4 regions of the Vibrio sp. JCM 18905 genome follow, and region 3 is predicted to be linked to each of the others. Evidence: predicted binding sites of a transcription regulator. Region 3 holds the regulator's gene; each other region holds the start of a gene.
The links. The regulator PurR, encoded in region 3, represses purine synthesis genes. The targets are predictions, from matches to a motif close to TNANGNAAACGTTTNCNTNA.

Region 1 (4,159 bases), 230 kb from region 3:
ACGGGCAGTGAGTCATACAACCAAACGTTGTCTGAGCGTCGTGCAGAGTCCGTACGTCAATTCCTAGTATCTCAAAACGTTGCACCTGGTCGTGCAATTGCACGTGGCTACGGCGAACGTAACCCAATTTGCTCAAACCAAACTTCTGAAGGTCGTGCGTGCAACCGTCGTGTTGAAATCCAGATCTTGCCACTGAAGTAATTTGGTTGCACCATAGCGGTAATAATAAAAAATTACCGGAGCAGGCCTAACCATAATCGTTAGGCCTGACATATCAATGTCTGTCAAAACGTCTGCCCTACTCTGCTTATTTAGCCTCTGCTTTTCTGGTTACTCGCTTGCCTCTCAAGCTCCAAATGACCCCATAGAACAATACGAGTACGCACAACAATTATTGGCATCAAACAAAGCTGAAGCCTCAACAGAAACACGCTACTGGCTAGAGCAATCCGCCAACCAAGGTTACCTCCCTGCGCAAAAACAGCTCGCGAACGACTTTGCTAAAGGGATAAATGGCGAAAAAAATGAAACACAAGCGTTATATTGGCTAACCTCTATCGCACTCAATGACCCAACCGATCGTGGCTTTCTTCTCGCCGATTTTATTCAGCGCAATCAAGATAAGGTCACAACTTCTCAATTGACTGAAGCCTTGTATCAAATGGCTTCTCAGCATAATCCAGCAGCAGAACAAGCATATAATCAACTGTTAGAGCAGCGCTTCAACCAACTGCGAGCTAAACAAGTCTCGCAAATAAAGTCGCTCGATAAAAAGGCTGAACAAACACAAGAAGAGAAAAGCACAGTTGCAAACCCCAAGGTAGAATACTCGCAGTTTTTATGGCTGATCTGGCTAGCGGCGATACTCATCATCTGCGGCTTAAGTTTTCTCGTGATCAAGAAACTTAAGCAGAATAGAAAAGCGCGTGAAGCCAAAGAGGAAAGCCAAAATCAACGAATGGCGGCAAAAGTTAAAGAGCTAGAGTTTACGAATAAGCAACTGAAGCGTCAGTTAGAGAAAGTATTCAAAGAATTTAAGAAATCCAAAACCCAGGCAGAGAACCATAAGCTAAGCGTCGCATGCGCCATGTTTGGCTACACACCACAACACATCCCTGATTTACAAGCAATAAAGCTACGCTATAGACAGCTATCAAAGCTTTATCATCCGGACACAAGAGGCAGTGAAGAAGAAATGAAGCGACTCAATCATGCCTTTAAGCTTGTCTCACAAAATGTTACAAAACAGTAAAAACAGGTCAGGAAACTTTGGCTAGCATGCTTCTAGAGCCATATAATCAAGCGCCGCAATCGATCTCCCTCTCAAACAAATTAACAGACATTTAACTTAAGTCTCGCTTTTATGCCATAATGCTCAGCGCAAAATAACACCTAACGACTCAAATTAATCTAGGTGGGGAGAAAATCAATGTTCACTGAAGAAGGCACCTGTGATTGGTGTAAAAAACCTAGTCTTGTAACTCGTCACGATTATTTAGATGGCAAGCACCATTACTCATGTAAAGCTTGTTACGACATGGCAAAAATCGACGTGCGCCTATTTAACCAAGGCGAATTGCAAATGCGCGAACGCTTGCAACGAGCGAGCTAAGCAAGACGGAATCAACGGAACTGATTTTCAAAAGCGCCTTTTAAGGCGCTTTTTTGATCGGCCAAGCCCTATTTCCAATCTCTATCTCGTATTCCCTCCTATCCTACATAGCATGTCGCATCGGTTATCAGCCCCTCTCCTACTGTATACAAACCACTGCCCGTGAAAAAACACCTGTATATACAGTAGTAACCCCTTGTATGTCTCTCGTCCAATTTTCTACTCATCTCACATTTTTAAATTGATGTTAGACATATCAGAAATGAAAAATAACCAAATAAATTCAGACACTTAAAATAAAATCCTTTTGTTTCCTTCTCAAAAAAACGCAAATAACTTTTGATAAACGGGTTGATCAGGTCGTCAAAACAAACTACTGTATACACATACAGCATGTATAAAGGAACAGTAAGATGCAGTTACAAAGTCAATCTCATACATACTCTCGTTACAACGTATTGGCACAAGCAACTCAGCCCATGGCCGTTTCGGATCAGCTTCTATCTAAGCTGGCTGTTTTATCGCAGCAGAAACAATGGATTTTGTTTACAGCAGACTGCCCTCGCCCTGACTTTGAACAACTCACTGCTTCTAATATTTGCTGTAGAAACGTGATTCAAATGAAGCCTTCTCAACAGCTTTCAGAAGTCGAGATCGTGATCAAAGCCATCCGATCAGGTAATGCCAGTGCTGTTGTCGCATCAAATAAAATTGCACTTATGAATCAATCTATGTTGCGCGACATGGCGCAGCGCTATCAGTGTGAGGTTTTTTTCGTCGAAGGCAGAGTTAATAAGTACCACTAATAAGTTCGACGTTATCCATCCTGCATCTCGCCTCCTTTTTAAGGGGGCTTTTTTTGTATTAAAGAAAATAAGCAAACGTTTGCTTTTTCTCTGGCGAGTTAAAATAGTTCTGGTATGATGCCCACATTCGATTTATTCAGCGCCCACATTTTGCTGAATATCTTCTCTTTCTGACGTTTGATTAAGATGATAGGAATGTCGCAATGAGCCTTGCTAATCAAGTACTTGCCGTCAATGACGACCTGCCAATTCGCACCCATAAACCCGTTCACAGCGGAAAAGTTCGTTCAGTTTACTGGTTAACTGAAGAAGACAGTGCCCGACTGATCAAAGAAAAAGGATACGATGTCGCTCCAGATGCGCCTTTGGCTATCATGGTGATTAGCGACCGAATCTCTGCATTCGATTGTATTTGGCATGCTGAAGGTGGTCTTAATGGTGTCCCGGGTAAAGGGGCTGCGCTTAATGCGATTTCTAATCACTGGTTCAAACTGTTCAAAGAAAATGGCTTAGCAGATAGCCATATTCTAGACATTCCTCACCCTTTTGTTTGGATTGTACAAAAAGCCAAACCGGTAAAAATAGAAGCCATCTGCCGCAAATACATCACGGGTTCGATGTGGCGCGCTTACGCAAATGGCGAGCGCGAGTTTTGTGGAATCCAACTTCCTGAAGGGTTAGAAAAAGACAAAGCACTGCCAGAGTTGCTCATGACCCCATCCACAAAAGGCATTCTAAAAGGTATTCCCGGTGTGCCAGAAGCGGATGACGTGAATATTACTCGTCAAAACATCGTAGACAACTACGAAGCATTTAACTTCTCAAGTGCCGACGATATCGCACTCTACGAAAAACTGCTGAAAGAAGGCTTTAACGTTATCAGCCAAGCGTTAGAAGAAATCGACCAAATCTTTGTCGATACCAAATTCGAATTTGGTTATGTTCATGATGCCGCTGGCAATGAAAAGCTGATTTACATGGATGAAGTGGGTACACCAGACTCGTCTCGTATATGGGATGCTAAAGAGTACCAAGCAGGTCACATCGTAGAGAACTCAAAAGAAGGTTTCCGCCAGTTCCTACTTAACCACTTCCCTGACCCAGATATCTTGCTAAACAAAGAACGTATGCCAGAGCGCGAAGCACTCGCTCGTGATAATGCTTTACCCGTCGAATCTTTGATGGCGATTTCGAGCACCTACATTGGTATTGCCGAGAAGATTACAGGCAAGCCGATTCATTTGAGTGAGAATCCGAAAGCGGAAATCATCGAAGTTCTGAGCAAAGAATACGGATTGATTGACTAGCACTGTCGCTAGATTAGCTAAACGCTTTTCAATAAAAAGTCCGCACTAGCCTGCGGACTTTTTTCGTATTAAGCTCAGTTTAGCCGATATTTAACGTAGTGCCATCTGTTGTGGAGGCTGACTTGGTCGTCACCTGATATGTTTTGTCTTTAATCGTTGATACGAAATACCAAGTCGACTTTGCCTTATCGGGCGTAAAAGTAACGCGCATAAAGCCACGCTGTTTGATGTCTGCCCACTGTAATTCTGACACTAAGTGCGGCAACGTGTATTCCATTTGAGCGATCGCAACAGGATCTAACGCTAGGTAGGCCTCTAGCCCAGGGGAACTCACCGAGCTAGTTGCAAACTCTATCCCGATAGGATGCTTAGATACGTCTTTCAGCTCACTTGCCCATGCATTGTGCGTATCTCCTGCCAAGCAGACAAAGTTA
Region 2 (4,159 bases), 400 kb from region 3:
CCATCAACACCACCAGCGCAACCCATGTAGACTTCGCCTTCTTGCTCAGAGTCTGTATTTAGAAGGATCTCACCTTCTAACCAACCAGCCTCAAGACCAAATGCGCCAGTCATGCCTGCTTCTTCATCAATCGTCAGCAGAACTTCGATTGGGCCGTGCTTAATGTCTTTAGATGCCAATACAGCAAGGCAAGAAGCCATACCAATCCCGTTATCTGCACCAAGCGTCGTGCCTTTCGCCGTTACCCATTCGCCATCGATGTAAGGTTGGATTGGATCTTTGGTGAAGTCGTGTTCGGTGTCTTCGTTTTTCTGCGGCACCATGTCGATGTGTGCTTGAAGTACAACAGCCTTCTTATTTTCCATTCCAGGTGTCGCGGGCTTTTTGATGAACACGTTACCGGTTGGATCACGGCGAACGTCAAAGCCTTGCTCTGTTGCCCAGTTGATAATGTACTGTGCTAATGCTTCTTCATGCTTAGATGGGTGAGGGATAGAACAAATCTTATCGAAAAACTGCCAAAGTGGAGCAGGTGATAAGGTACTGATCTCAGAATGGAACTCAGACACGGAGGACTCCTTTTGATGTGCTTTGCCAAATATATACCGTAAAAATATTGTCGAGATAGCATTAAATGCTAGACGATTTGGCCTTCAAATTGCCGTTTAGCATACCACCAGATAAGGAGTACGAGTAGTCGCGTGCACAAGGATTTCTCTCAGAACTGTCACAGTTTGTGAACACAATAACAGGCACTATGTGTTCTTTATCATACATTCTGAAAGTGGCTTTATTTTTTAATTCACAAAACTGTAATTTAATTACATTTAAACTTTGATGAAGGTCAATTTATACATTTTTTGTGATTTTAATCACTAAAATGCTTGTAATTAAATTTCTTGGTGGTATATTTGTAACCAGCTTCTGAGAGAAGAATGAAATGCTCAAAGGATGAGTCCGTTTTATCGCCTCCAAGGAACCGAGAAATCAACGAATGTTTAATTGATTTAAAAGGTGATAGTTATGAAAGGTTTACCAAGTACAATGTTCTGGAATAGCAAGTCTGTTTACACCGGCAACTTTGTATACCCAACAAGCTTTGGCTACTAAGTGAAGTCAACGCATGTGACTCGAACAGTTTGTTCACCCCTATAAATTGGAATTTTTTTTCAGTGATAGTGCTGACATGATTCGCCGCCACCCAAATTGGGTGGCGTTTTTTTATCTCCACTTTCTCTTTCTGACACATTTTCTGCCATCAAGGCTGGATTCTATTCTCCGTTCTTCAGTTTTATCGACTTTCCCGTCAAATCCACCTAGATATGACGCTTAAAACGCCCAGTTTCTATTTGAAAGTTTAGTACATTGTTCAGTTTTTATTCTGTTGTTGGGTTCTGAGCAATAATTATTAATTGTTGTTTTATAAGAATATATTTTCTGTTTTGCTTTTAAGAATTAGCGAATGGGTTTCATATCCAAAGAAAAAAATCGCATTAGAGTGAAGATTCTATCTAGAATTTGCTATTTGATAACTTTATAATTCCCGCCAATCGATTACGCAACCGTTTACTTTTTACCTTTACAGGATTCGATCATGCTCGAGAGGCTTTTTAAGCTCAGTGACAATGGCACAAATGTGCGCACTGAGATCATTGCAGGTGTTACCACCTTCCTAACCATGGCTTACATTATTTTTGTAAACCCAGCGATCCTGTCGGATACCGGTATGGACCGTGGTGCCATTTTTGTTGCAACTTGTCTTGCGGCTGCTATCGGCTGTTTCATCATGGGATTTGTTGCCAACTACCCAATTGCACAAGCACCAGGAATGGGGCTGAACGCATTTTTCACTTACTCTGTTGTGTTGGGAATGGGCTATACGTGGCAAGTTGCGTTAGCGGCGGTGTTTGTTTCAGGCCTGCTGTTTATTCTTTTGAGTATATTTAAGATCCGTGAGTGGATTATTAACTCGATCCCGCATTCTCTTCGAACTGGTATTTCAGCCGGTATCGGTCTTTTCTTAGCATTTATCGCATTAAAAAATGCAGGCATCGTCGTTGATAACCCTGCGACATTAGTTTCTATGGGAGACATCACATCATTGCCATCTGTATTGGCTGCGATTGGTTTCTTCCTTACTATCGCGCTTGTTCACCGTGGTGTGAAAGGTGCGGTGATGATCGCCATTCTTGGTGTTACAGCGCTTGGCCTTCTATTTGGTGATGTGCAGTGGAGCGGCATTATGTCTACGCCACCAAGCATTGCACCAACTTTCATGCAACTGGATTTCTCTGGTTTGTTTGAAGTTGGCATGATTTCCGTTGTGTTCGCTTTCCTATTTGTCGATTTGTTTGATACCGCAGGTACGCTAGTTGGCGTTTCTCAAAAAGCAGGCCTCACGGATGAGAATGGCAACATCCCGCGTTTAAACAAAGCGTTACTTGCAGACTCAACGGCAACGTCAGTAGGTGCACTACTTGGTACCTCAAACACCACATCTTACATTGAGAGTGTTTCTGGTGTGGCGGCTGGTGGTCGTACTGGTCTAACAGCAGTGGTTGTTGGTGTGCTCTTCCTACTTGCTCTATTGTTTTCACCACTAGCAGGAATGATCCCAGCTTACGCAACATCGGGCGCTCTGTTCTATGTCGCGATTTTGATGCTGTCTGGGCTGGTAAGCATTGATTGGCGTGACCTAACGGAAGCATCACCAGTTGTTGTGACTTGTTTGGTGATGCCATTAACGTTCTCGATTGCAGAGGGTATTACGTTAGGCTTTATCGCGTACGCGGCGATCAAATTATTCAGCGGCAAGGGCCGTGAAGTGTCGATGAGTGTGTGGGTGATGTCTGCCATCTTCATCGTCAAATACCTCGTCGGTTAATTTCTCGAGCAAAAAGCCAGTGTGGATTTATTCACGCTGGCTTTTTCTTTTTTCACGTTGTTCACTTCAGACGGTTTTTCTGCGGAATAGGCAGAGAATTTTGATATCACCGTTGGTATTAACGGTGTGTTTCGGTAGAATAATCGTTTGCGCAGCTTGAAATCCTCATCTCCATACGTTTTGGAGAGGTCAGTGAGCATTCCGCTTTTGAGTGAGTTCGCTAGATTTTGAGGATGCATATTTTCAAATTATTAGGTTATTACAATGAGTAAAAAATTCATTATCACTTGGGATGCAATGCAGACTTACTGCCGTGAACTGGCTGAAAAACAAATGCCAGCTGAGCAATGGAAAGGGATTTGGGCGGTAAGCCGCGGTGGTTTGGTTCCTGGCGCTATCTTGGCTCGTGAACTGGGTATTCGTTACGTTGATACAATCTGTATTTCAAGCTACGACCATGATCATCAGCGCGATATGACGGTACTAAAAGCACCTGAAGGCGATGGTGAAGGTTACCTAATCGTTGAAGACCTAGTAGACAGTGGTGATACGGCGCGCAAACTACGTGAGATGTATCCAAAAGCGAAGATGATCGCTGTGTGTGCGAAACCTTCAGGCAAAGCGTTGCTAGATGATTACGTGGTAGATATCGCGCAAGACACTTGGATTGAACAACCTTGGGATATGTCAATCCAGTACGCTGAGCCTGTAAACCGCAAGCAAAAATAAACGCTATTAAAGAATATTGAGAAATGCCCCTGTATAGGGGCATTTTTTTTATTATCATAACAACTCATGCTAATAGCCTAAGGTTCTTCCTATGTCTGAAGACGTCAGTAAAAATCTTTCCGAAACTTTGTTCGTGAAACATAAGCAAGCAAAAGAAACCTCTGCGCTTACCCAGTATATGCCGACCAGTCAAAAAATACTTGATGAGCGAGAGGCGCAGGATGATCGTGCTTGGTATCGTCATTTGCGCCGCTTGCAATGGGCTTGGCAAGGGTTGTCTCCGATAGAGATGGAAGGTGTGCTTTCTAAAATCGCTTCTTCTTCCCACTCTCGAACCAATGATGATTGGTTAGACACCGTAATGGGGTACCACAACGGCAACTGGACATTTGAGTGGATTAAGCTCGGCATGGAGCATCAGAAGCGTTCAAATGAAATGCAAGGTGAGGAGGCCGCCGATGAACTCTTCACCGCTTCTTTGTGTTTTAGTATCGCAGGCTACCCACATCTGAAGAATGATAATTTGGCCTTGCAGGCTCAAGTGCT
Region 3 (4,159 bases):
GCAGGTTTAGGTGAAAATGAGTCACTGAAACCAGCCGTTGATAGCCTCGTTGATGCGCTAAACCGATTGCAAGATCGTGAAGACGCTCAATTGGAGCTTGCTGCTGACTTTTGTGAACTGTTTTTGAAGACAGAAAAATACGGCGCTCTTCCTTACGCATCGATGTACATCGGTGAATCAGGTTTGCTGAATGACAAGCCAGCCGAGGAAATGGAAAAGTTGATGGCAGAATTTGGCGTTCAAGTAGATGAAAATCTAAAAGAGCCTGCTGACCACTTAGCCGTTGAACTCGACTTTCTCGGCAACATGATTATCCGCTCAAACGAACTTGAGCAAGAAAAACACATGGAAGAAGCCTTCGTTAAACAAAACGACTTTATCCAGCAACAGTTGATGTCTTGGCTACCTCAGTTTGCAGACAAATGTAAACAATTCGACGAATTTGGGTTCTACTCGAGCGTCGCGAAACTATTAGTTGCATTTTGTAAACTAGACAGCGCTTACCTTCTTGGGGAATAATTGCCGCCTATTTTTAAGGAGCCCGCCTATCGGGCTTCCTGTATACCTGAAATAACTGAATGTAAGTAAGTTGGGTATATTATTCGTTTGCCTTAACTTAGCTCAAAGACGCTTGGTTATTTAGCAGTCAAAATGTGACTTCAAATACACAAATCTCTTGCTGAAAACATTGCTAGTCAGTCCACATAGGGCTAAAATGTGAGCGCAAACGATTAAATATGATTTATATGTAAACCGCTGAAATATAGCGGTTTTTGTGTTTTTTAACAGGTTGATGGCAATTTCTCATCAGATAGAAAAAAGATAAAATTCATCGACCGATGCTGCTACGTACCCTTTTGTCGTGCTTGGACCAACCGCTGCCGAAACACTTAGCGCCAACCTTAGATTGCTGGGTGTAAACCATTAGAGCATCAGGTACATCCAACACGACATATTTCAGTAGCTCGATACAGGACACCATTTATGGCCACTATAAAAGACGTTGCTCGCTTAGCCGGCGTTTCCACTACGACAGTTTCGCACGTTATCAATAAAACGCGTTTCGTTGCAGAAGCAACGCAAGAAAAAGTAATGAAAGCCGTGGACGAGTTGAATTACGCGCCAAGTGCGGTTGCACGCAGCCTAAAGTGCAACTCAACTCGTACGATTGGCATGTTAGTAACGCAGTCAACCAACCTATTCTTCTCAGAAGTGATTGACGGGGTTGAGAGCTACTGTTACCGCCAAGGCTACACTCTGATTCTGTGTAATACGGGTGGGATTTACGAAAAACAACGCGATTACATCCGTATGCTGGCTGAAAAACGTGTTGATGGCATCCTAGTGATGTGTTCTGACTTAACCGAAGAGCTTAAAGAGATGCTTGACCGTCATGCCGACATTCCTAAAGTGGTCATGGATTGGGGTCCAGAAAGCTCACAAGCGGACAAGATCATGGATAACTCAGAAGAAGGTGGCTACATCGCAACCAAACATCTGATCGACAATGGCCATACTGATATTGCTTGTCTAAGCGGTCATTTTGAAAAACTTGCTTGCCAAGAACGCATTGCAGGTTTCCGTCGCGCGATGAGCGAAGCAAACCTAGCTGTAAATGAAGACTGGATCCTTGAAGGTAACTTTGAATGTGATACGGCCGTATTAGTCGCAGATAAAATTACAGCAATGGACAAACGTCCGACAGCGGTATTCTGTTTTAACGACACAATGGCTCTGGGCCTAATGAGCCGACTACAACAAAACGGTATCAAAGTTCCTGATGATATTTCAGTGATCGGCTACGACAACATCGAGCTTGCGGAATACTTCTCTCCACCGTTAACCACTATCCACCAACCTAAACGTCGTGTGGGTAAAAATGCGTTCGAGATCCTACTTGAGCGAATCAAAGATAAAGAACACGAAAAGCGAATTTTCGAAATGCAACCTGAGCTTGTAATTCGAAACACCGTGAAGAAAATGAACTAAAATTCGCCAAATATAACGATGTCAAATAAGCGCTCTAAAAGGGCGCTTATTTTTCATCTCTAAATAACTTTTCCCTGACTTAGGTTTGTTAGACAAAAAATCTCGAATCTCTAAGTCTCTGTTTTATATGTAGGTAAATCACACACCCTCACAACCTCGAGATCATCCCGCCTTATTCTCAAATATGCACAAATATGCGCTTGTCGACACTTTTTATTGAACCAGAATCACACTTTTACGGGTAAAACGTGATGTTAATTCAATATACGAAGTATGCTCATTCTGTCACGCACAGGGCAAACCATTCGAAAGGGTGGGACGCAAAGCCTCCGGCCTGAACCATAATACTATATGGAAGGTAGCGGGGTTACCGATGGCAAGTGTGCAAGCGATGACTTTACCCTGTAATGACATTGCTTTTGCGCATGTTTGCTACTCTCTCGGACCTGACTTTTGGTGGCGTAATATTAATTACACCGAGATAACAAAACATGGATAAACCGATACTCAAAGACTCTATGAAGCTATTTGAGGCACTTGGTAATATCAAGTCGCGCTCAATGTTTGGTGGCTTCGGACTATTCGCTGATGAAACAATGTTTGCACTAGTTGTAAATAATCAGCTTCATATAAGAGCAGACCAACAAACTTCATCTGACTTCGAGAAACAAGGGCTAAAGCCTTACGTTTATAAGAAACGTGGCTTCCCAGTCGTTACTAAGTACTACGCAATTTCCAACGATTTATGGGAGTCTAGCGAACGCTTAATCGAAGTAGCTAACCAATCGTTGAAAAAGGCAAAGCTTGAAAAAGAACAGCAAGCAACTACAAAGCCTAATCGCTTAAAAGATTTGCCTAACTTACGACTGGCTACTGAACGCATGCTAAAAAAAGCAGGCATTGAGTCAGTAGAAAAACTGGAAGAGGAAGGTGCACTTAACGCTTATAAAGCGATAAGAGATACGCACTCTGCAACCGTCAACATTGAACTGTTATGGGCACTAGAAGGTGCTATTAACGGTACTCATTGGAGCGTTGTACCTCAAGCTCGCCGAGATGAGTTGATGAATGGCCTCCAATAAAAGTCGGCCTTAAAAACTATCTTGTAAAACCGCAGTCTAATCTGCGGTTTTTTTGTGAAATTTTTTCGACTTTCCTTCTGTCTTATTACATATATCCCAAATTGGAATCATAAATATGAATAAGAAACTGATATTAGGCCTAATCCTGGTCGCGATCATTATCTTTTTAGGCGTTAACTTTAGTCAGTATTTAACGTTGGAAAATGCAAAAGCCCAACAAGAAGCGCTGACCACATACATCGATCAGAACTTTGTTTTTTCGGCAGCTATTTACTTTTTTGCCTACATTGCAATTACCGCTTTTTCTATTCCTGGGGCTGCAGTGGTTACATTACTTGGTGCGGCTCTATTTGGTTTTTGGACGAGCTTATTACTGGTTTCTTTCGCCAGTACTATGGGTGCAACGCTAGCATTTTTAAGCAGCCGATATTTGCTGCGTGACTGGGTACAAAACAAGTTTGGCAATAAGTTAATCGCAATTAACCAAGGTGTCGAAAAGGACGGTGCATTTTATCTATTTTCCTTGCGTCTCATTCCGGTATTCCCTTTCTTTCTTATCAACTTGTTGATGGGCTTAACGCCAATGTCTGTAGGTCGATTTTACCTTACTAGCCAAGTAGGTATGTTGCCAGGCACTGCAGTTTACTTAAACGCCGGTACTCAGTTAGCAACAATTGAAAGCCTGTCAGGCATTATTTCACCTGCGGTATTGGCCTCTTTTGCGTTACTGGGGCTGTTTCCAATCATCACTAAATGGGTTATGAATAAAGTAAGGCCAACACCGAGTCAGCAAAACTCATAATTAGTAAGTGGACGTGTTTAATGAAAATATTCATTGCTAAAAACCCAGCAGAAGCGCATATCGTGTGCGAATTATTGAAAACCGAGCAAGTCTACTGTGAAGTCCGCGGAGAAGGTATTTTCGGTTTAAAAGGAGAGCTGCCGTTTAGTGATGATACCGATCCTTATGTCTGGCTTTTTGACGCCAAACAACAAGTAAAAGCAGAAGGAATAGTACAAGCCTACCGCAAACAATCCGATGGAAATGAGTATCAAGATTGGCAGTGCCCGAAGTGCCATGAGGTAAA
Region 4 (4,159 bases), 200 kb from region 3:
TACACCGAGCTAAAGCGTATAGGCGATGAGTACGGTGTGCAGCCTCGCTTTATCGTGGCGCTGTGGGGTGTAGAAAGTAACTTTGGTAAATTTACGGGTAACTTCAAAGTGATTGACGCGTTGTCGACAATGGCATTTGAAGGTCGTCGTGAAGAGTTTTTCCGTAAAGAGACCATGTCGGCATTGCAGATCCTCGATCAAGGCCATATCGAGCTAGATAATTTTAAAGGTTCTTGGGCTGGTGCGATGGGACAGTGTCAATTTATGCCAAGCTCTTTCCTACGTTTTGCCGCTGACGGCAACGGGGATGGTAAAAAAGACATTTGGCAATCTGAAGCCGACGTATTTGCATCAACCGCTAACTATTTGAGCAAGTCCGGCTGGGATGACAAATACACTTGGGGTCGCCAAGTGAAAGTTCCTAAAGGCATTGATCGCAGCTTAGAAGGGCGCACGGCTGAAAAAGGTAAATACCTTCAGGAGTGGAGCAAACTTGGCATCACAAAATACGACGGTAGTCCGTTGCCAAAACTGGATGAAGACATCAAAGCATGGTTGATCATGCCGGACGACGAAAATGGTCGTACGTATCTGGTTTACAATAACTACAACGTACTGATGAAGTGGAACCGCTCTTACTACTTCGCACTCGCCGTGAGTCACTTGGCTGACCGAATTAAATACTGAGCTGTTATCAAATAATCACTTGGCATCCAGTATTCAATATGAGGGCTCTTCGGAGTCCTTTGTTTTTCCTATAATCAAATCGAGGTAAAGCGTGTTATCTGAACGTGCTGCACAAATGGTGATCTTCTCCGCTCTTCTTAAACATAAAAGTTTCACGGCTGCTGCAAAGAGCTTAGGCGTGTCGGTGTCTCATGTGAGTAAGCAGTTGAGCCAGCTAGAAGCGTCTCTTGGTATCAAGCTTGTTCAACGCACTACGCGAAGCTTTACGCCGACTGAGGCAGGAAAAACCTTTTTTCATCACTGTGAGCAAGTAGTACAAGCGGTGAGCAGTGCTACATTAGAGATGGAAACCCAGCGGGATGAAGTGGCAGGCTTAGTGCGTCTTGGTTTGTCGCAATCATTCGGTACCTTGCACATTATCCCAGCGATTCAAGAGTTACGCGAACTGTATCCTCAACTTCAAGTGGAGGTGCATTTGTTTGACTATAAAGTCGATATGTTAGCCGAAGGGCTCGATTTATGGGTGACTAACAACGAGCATTTGCCTGAAGGCTACATTGCGCAGCGTTTGACGGATTGCCAGTTTGTTGTAGCGGCATCACCAGATTACTTATTGAAGCATGATACGCCAACAGAGCCGGATGACTTGTCTTCTCACAACTGTCTTATATACAGAAGCTGGGAGCGTGACTATACGGGGTGGGCATTTACTAAAGATCAGCAGGAGTTGAACGTAAAAGTTTCGGGCAACTATTCAGTGGATCTGGCAGAAGCCGTTCGGGATGCCGCTATTGCGGGTTGGGGCATTGCCTACCTTGCCACTTACTTACTGGGTGATGAGTTTAGAACGGGTAAGTTAATACAGTTGTTACCGGACTGGAAAGCAAGCCAGTCGATGCCGTTTTATGCGGTGTATCCAAGCCGCCAACATATGCCCAAAAAAATATCCGCAGTGATTAACTTCATCAAACAGAAGATCGGTAACCCGTGTCATTGGGATCAACGTCTAGCGCCTTACATATCTATTCCTAAATAACAGGATCAATGACGTTATTGAACGGCACATAAGGTGATTCAATTCACAAAAATTTTTCCAGAACTAGAAACATCTTTTCCATATAGAAACAATAAAAATAAGCAAACGTTTATATTTATATAATTCAATGCCTTATAATTAAGGTCAATTATTGTGCGCTTAAACTTTTCACACTGTTAACATCCTCAACTTGCAGCATTTTGAGTCCGCTATACAATCCGGTGCCTTCCATATCCCCCTTCTGTCGGATTCATTTTATGAACTCAATTATTGGTATCGTAGCCATACTATTCGTAGCATGGCTACTTTCTACAAATAGAAAAAATATAAAGCTGAGAACAGTGACGTTTGCGTTTGCTTTACAGGTGCTGTTTGCATTGTTGGTTTTATATGTACCAGCAGGACGAGATGCGCTGAATTCAGTAAGCAGCGTCGTGTCGAATTTGATCAACTACGGTCAAGAAGGCATCGCGTTTTTATTCGGTAATTTGGCGACAGGGGGCTTCACCTTTGCGATCAATGTACTGGGTATCATCGTTTTCTTCTCCTCTCTTATCTCCGGTCTTTATCACATTGGTGTGATGCCAAAAGTTATCAACTTCATTGGTGGTGGTATTCAAAAGCTTCTTGGCATTGGTCGTGCTGAGTCTTTGTCTGCTACGGCGAATATCTTTGTTGGCACCATTGAAGCACCATTGATGGTGAAGCCTTACCTAAAACACATGACTGACTCGCAGTTTTTTGCAGTTATGACAGGTGGTTTGGCATCAGTTGCTGGTGGAACGTTGGTCGGTTACGCATCACTGGGCGTCGACCTTAACTATCTTATTGCTGCCGCATTTATGTCGGCACCTGCGGGCTTGCTGATGGCAAAAATTTTAATGCCAGACGATACGGATAAAGCAGCAGATATCGACATTAGCCAAGTTGAAATTCCACGTGCAACCAACGTAGTAGAAGCATTAGCCGATGGTGCAATGGCGGGTGTACGCATTGCTGTATCGGTAGGTGGTACGCTATTGGCGTTCATCAGTGTCATTGCAATGTTAAACGGCATGCTAGGTTGGATTGGTGACCTTGTTGGGACGCCACTAAGCTTCGAGTTGATCCTAGGGTATGTATTCGCACCTGTCGCTTGGTTATTAGGTGTACCATGGCAAGAAGCAACCACAGCAGGCTCGCTGATTGGTAACAAGATTGTGGTGAATGAGTTCGTCGCTTTCATCCAGCTTGCAGAAGTGAAGTCTCAACTTAGTGAACACTCACAAGCAATCGTGACGTTTGCTTTGTGTGGCTTTGCAAACATCTCAAGCATGGCGATGCTGATTGGTGGGTTGGGCTCATTGGTACCAGAAAAGCGTGCATTTGTTTCTAAGCATGGCTTCCGTGCGATTATCGCTGGTGTCATGGCGAACTTAATGAGCGCTTCTATTGCGGGCGTGATTTTAAGTCTGTAATTGAAATAGATATCAACAATTAGCAAAAAGGCTCCTTGCGGAGCCTTTTTCGTATCTGAAGTTTTACGTTATTTGTCTGTGTGGAACTGTTCGCAAGCGAGCATCGTGTTCTCGATTAAACTTGCAACGGTCATTGGGCCAACACCACCAGGGACAGGAGTAATAAAGCTCGCACTTTCACGTGCTTTATCGTATTCCACGTCGCCAACTAGCTTGCCTGAATCAAGACGGTTAATGCCGACATCGATAACCACTGCACCTTTCTTAATCCACTCTCCAGGGATGAAGTTTGGCTTACCAACCGCAACCACGACAACGTCAGCTTGACGTACATGACTCTCTAGGTCTTTGGTAAAACGGTGACATGTTGTTGTCGTGCAGCCCGCAAGCAGCAGCTCAAGTGTCATTGGACGACCAACAATGTTTGATGCACCGACCACAACAGCATGTTTACCACGTAGCTCAATGTTGTAACGGTCGAGTAGGGTAATGATGCCCTTTGGCGTGCAAGAGCGAAGCTTTGGAATACGTTGCGCAAGACGACCAACGTTGTAAGGGTGGAAGCCATCCACGTCTTTCTCTGGGTGAATGCGCTCTAAAACATGTGTTGTGTCGATGCCCGCAGGAAGGGGTAATTGCACTAGAATGCCGTCAATTTCATCATCGTTGTTTAATTCATCAATCAGCGCTAGTAACTCTTCTTCTGAGCTAGACGCAGGAAGGTCAAAAGACTTAGAAACAAACCCAACTTCTTCACATGCGCGGCGTTTGCTACCGACATAAACCTGAGAAGCAGGATCTTCACCAACTAGAACCACTGCTAAACCAGGGGCACGTAGCCCCGCTTTAACACGCGCTTTAACACGTGCTGCCACTTCGGATCGAACAGTTTGGGAAATGAGAGTTCCGTCTATATTTTGAGCAGTCATGACTTTCCTTATAAATTAAGAAGGCAAATTATCTGCGGCGCATTGTCGCA

Region 1: ACZ5ZC_RS14170 (phosphoribosylaminoimidazolesuccinocarboxamide synthase) is a predicted target of PurR. The motif match lies at 2,486-2,505, and genes of this name have one in related genera.
Region 2: ACZ5ZC_RS11205 (NCS2 family permease) is a predicted target of PurR. The motif match lies at 1,555-1,574, and genes of this name have one in related genera.
Region 4: ACZ5ZC_RS12265 (NupC/NupG family nucleoside CNT transporter) is a predicted target of PurR. The motif match lies at 1,821-1,840, and genes of this name have one in related genera.

What each region holds. Positions count from the first base shown of each region.
Region 1 is NZ_AP043879.1:1,292,831-1,296,989, reverse strand. It holds gene ACZ5ZC_RS14190 (YiaD family glycine zipper/OmpA-like lipoprotein) at 1-201, shown strand, start outside; gene ACZ5ZC_RS14185 (J domain-containing protein) at 278-1,252, shown strand; gene ACZ5ZC_RS14180 (hypothetical protein) at 1,430-1,612, shown strand; gene ACZ5ZC_RS14175 (SulA-like leucine-rich domain-containing protein) at 2,026-2,418, shown strand; gene ACZ5ZC_RS14170 (phosphoribosylaminoimidazolesuccinocarboxamide synthase) at 2,622-3,725, shown strand; gene ACZ5ZC_RS14165 (alkaline phosphatase D family protein) at 3,805-4,159, opposite strand, start outside.
Region 2 is NZ_AP043879.1:656,741-660,899, forward strand. It holds gene ACZ5ZC_RS11200 (aminoacyl-histidine dipeptidase) at 1-569, opposite strand, end outside; gene ACZ5ZC_RS11205 (NCS2 family permease) at 1,595-2,884, shown strand; gene gpt (xanthine phosphoribosyltransferase) at 3,149-3,613, shown strand; gene frsA (esterase FrsA) at 3,705-4,159, shown strand, end outside.
Region 3 is NZ_AP043879.1:1,059,113-1,063,271, reverse strand. It holds gene torD (molecular chaperone TorD) at 1-519, shown strand, start outside; gene purR (HTH-type transcriptional repressor PurR) at 985-1,989, shown strand; cyclic di-GMP riboswitch class I at 2,275-2,364, shown strand; gene ACZ5ZC_RS13140 (TfoX/Sxy family DNA transformation protein) at 2,481-3,071, shown strand; gene ACZ5ZC_RS13135 (TVP38/TMEM64 family protein) at 3,187-3,873, shown strand; gene ACZ5ZC_RS13130 (hypothetical protein) at 3,894-4,159, shown strand, end outside.
Region 4 is NZ_AP043879.1:862,823-866,981, forward strand. It holds gene ACZ5ZC_RS12255 (lytic murein transglycosylase) at 1-687, shown strand, start outside; gene ACZ5ZC_RS12260 (LysR family transcriptional regulator) at 779-1,723, shown strand; gene ACZ5ZC_RS12265 (NupC/NupG family nucleoside CNT transporter) at 1,981-3,180, shown strand; gene folD (bifunctional methylenetetrahydrofolate dehydrogenase/methenyltetrahydrofolate cyclohydrolase FolD) at 3,249-4,109, opposite strand.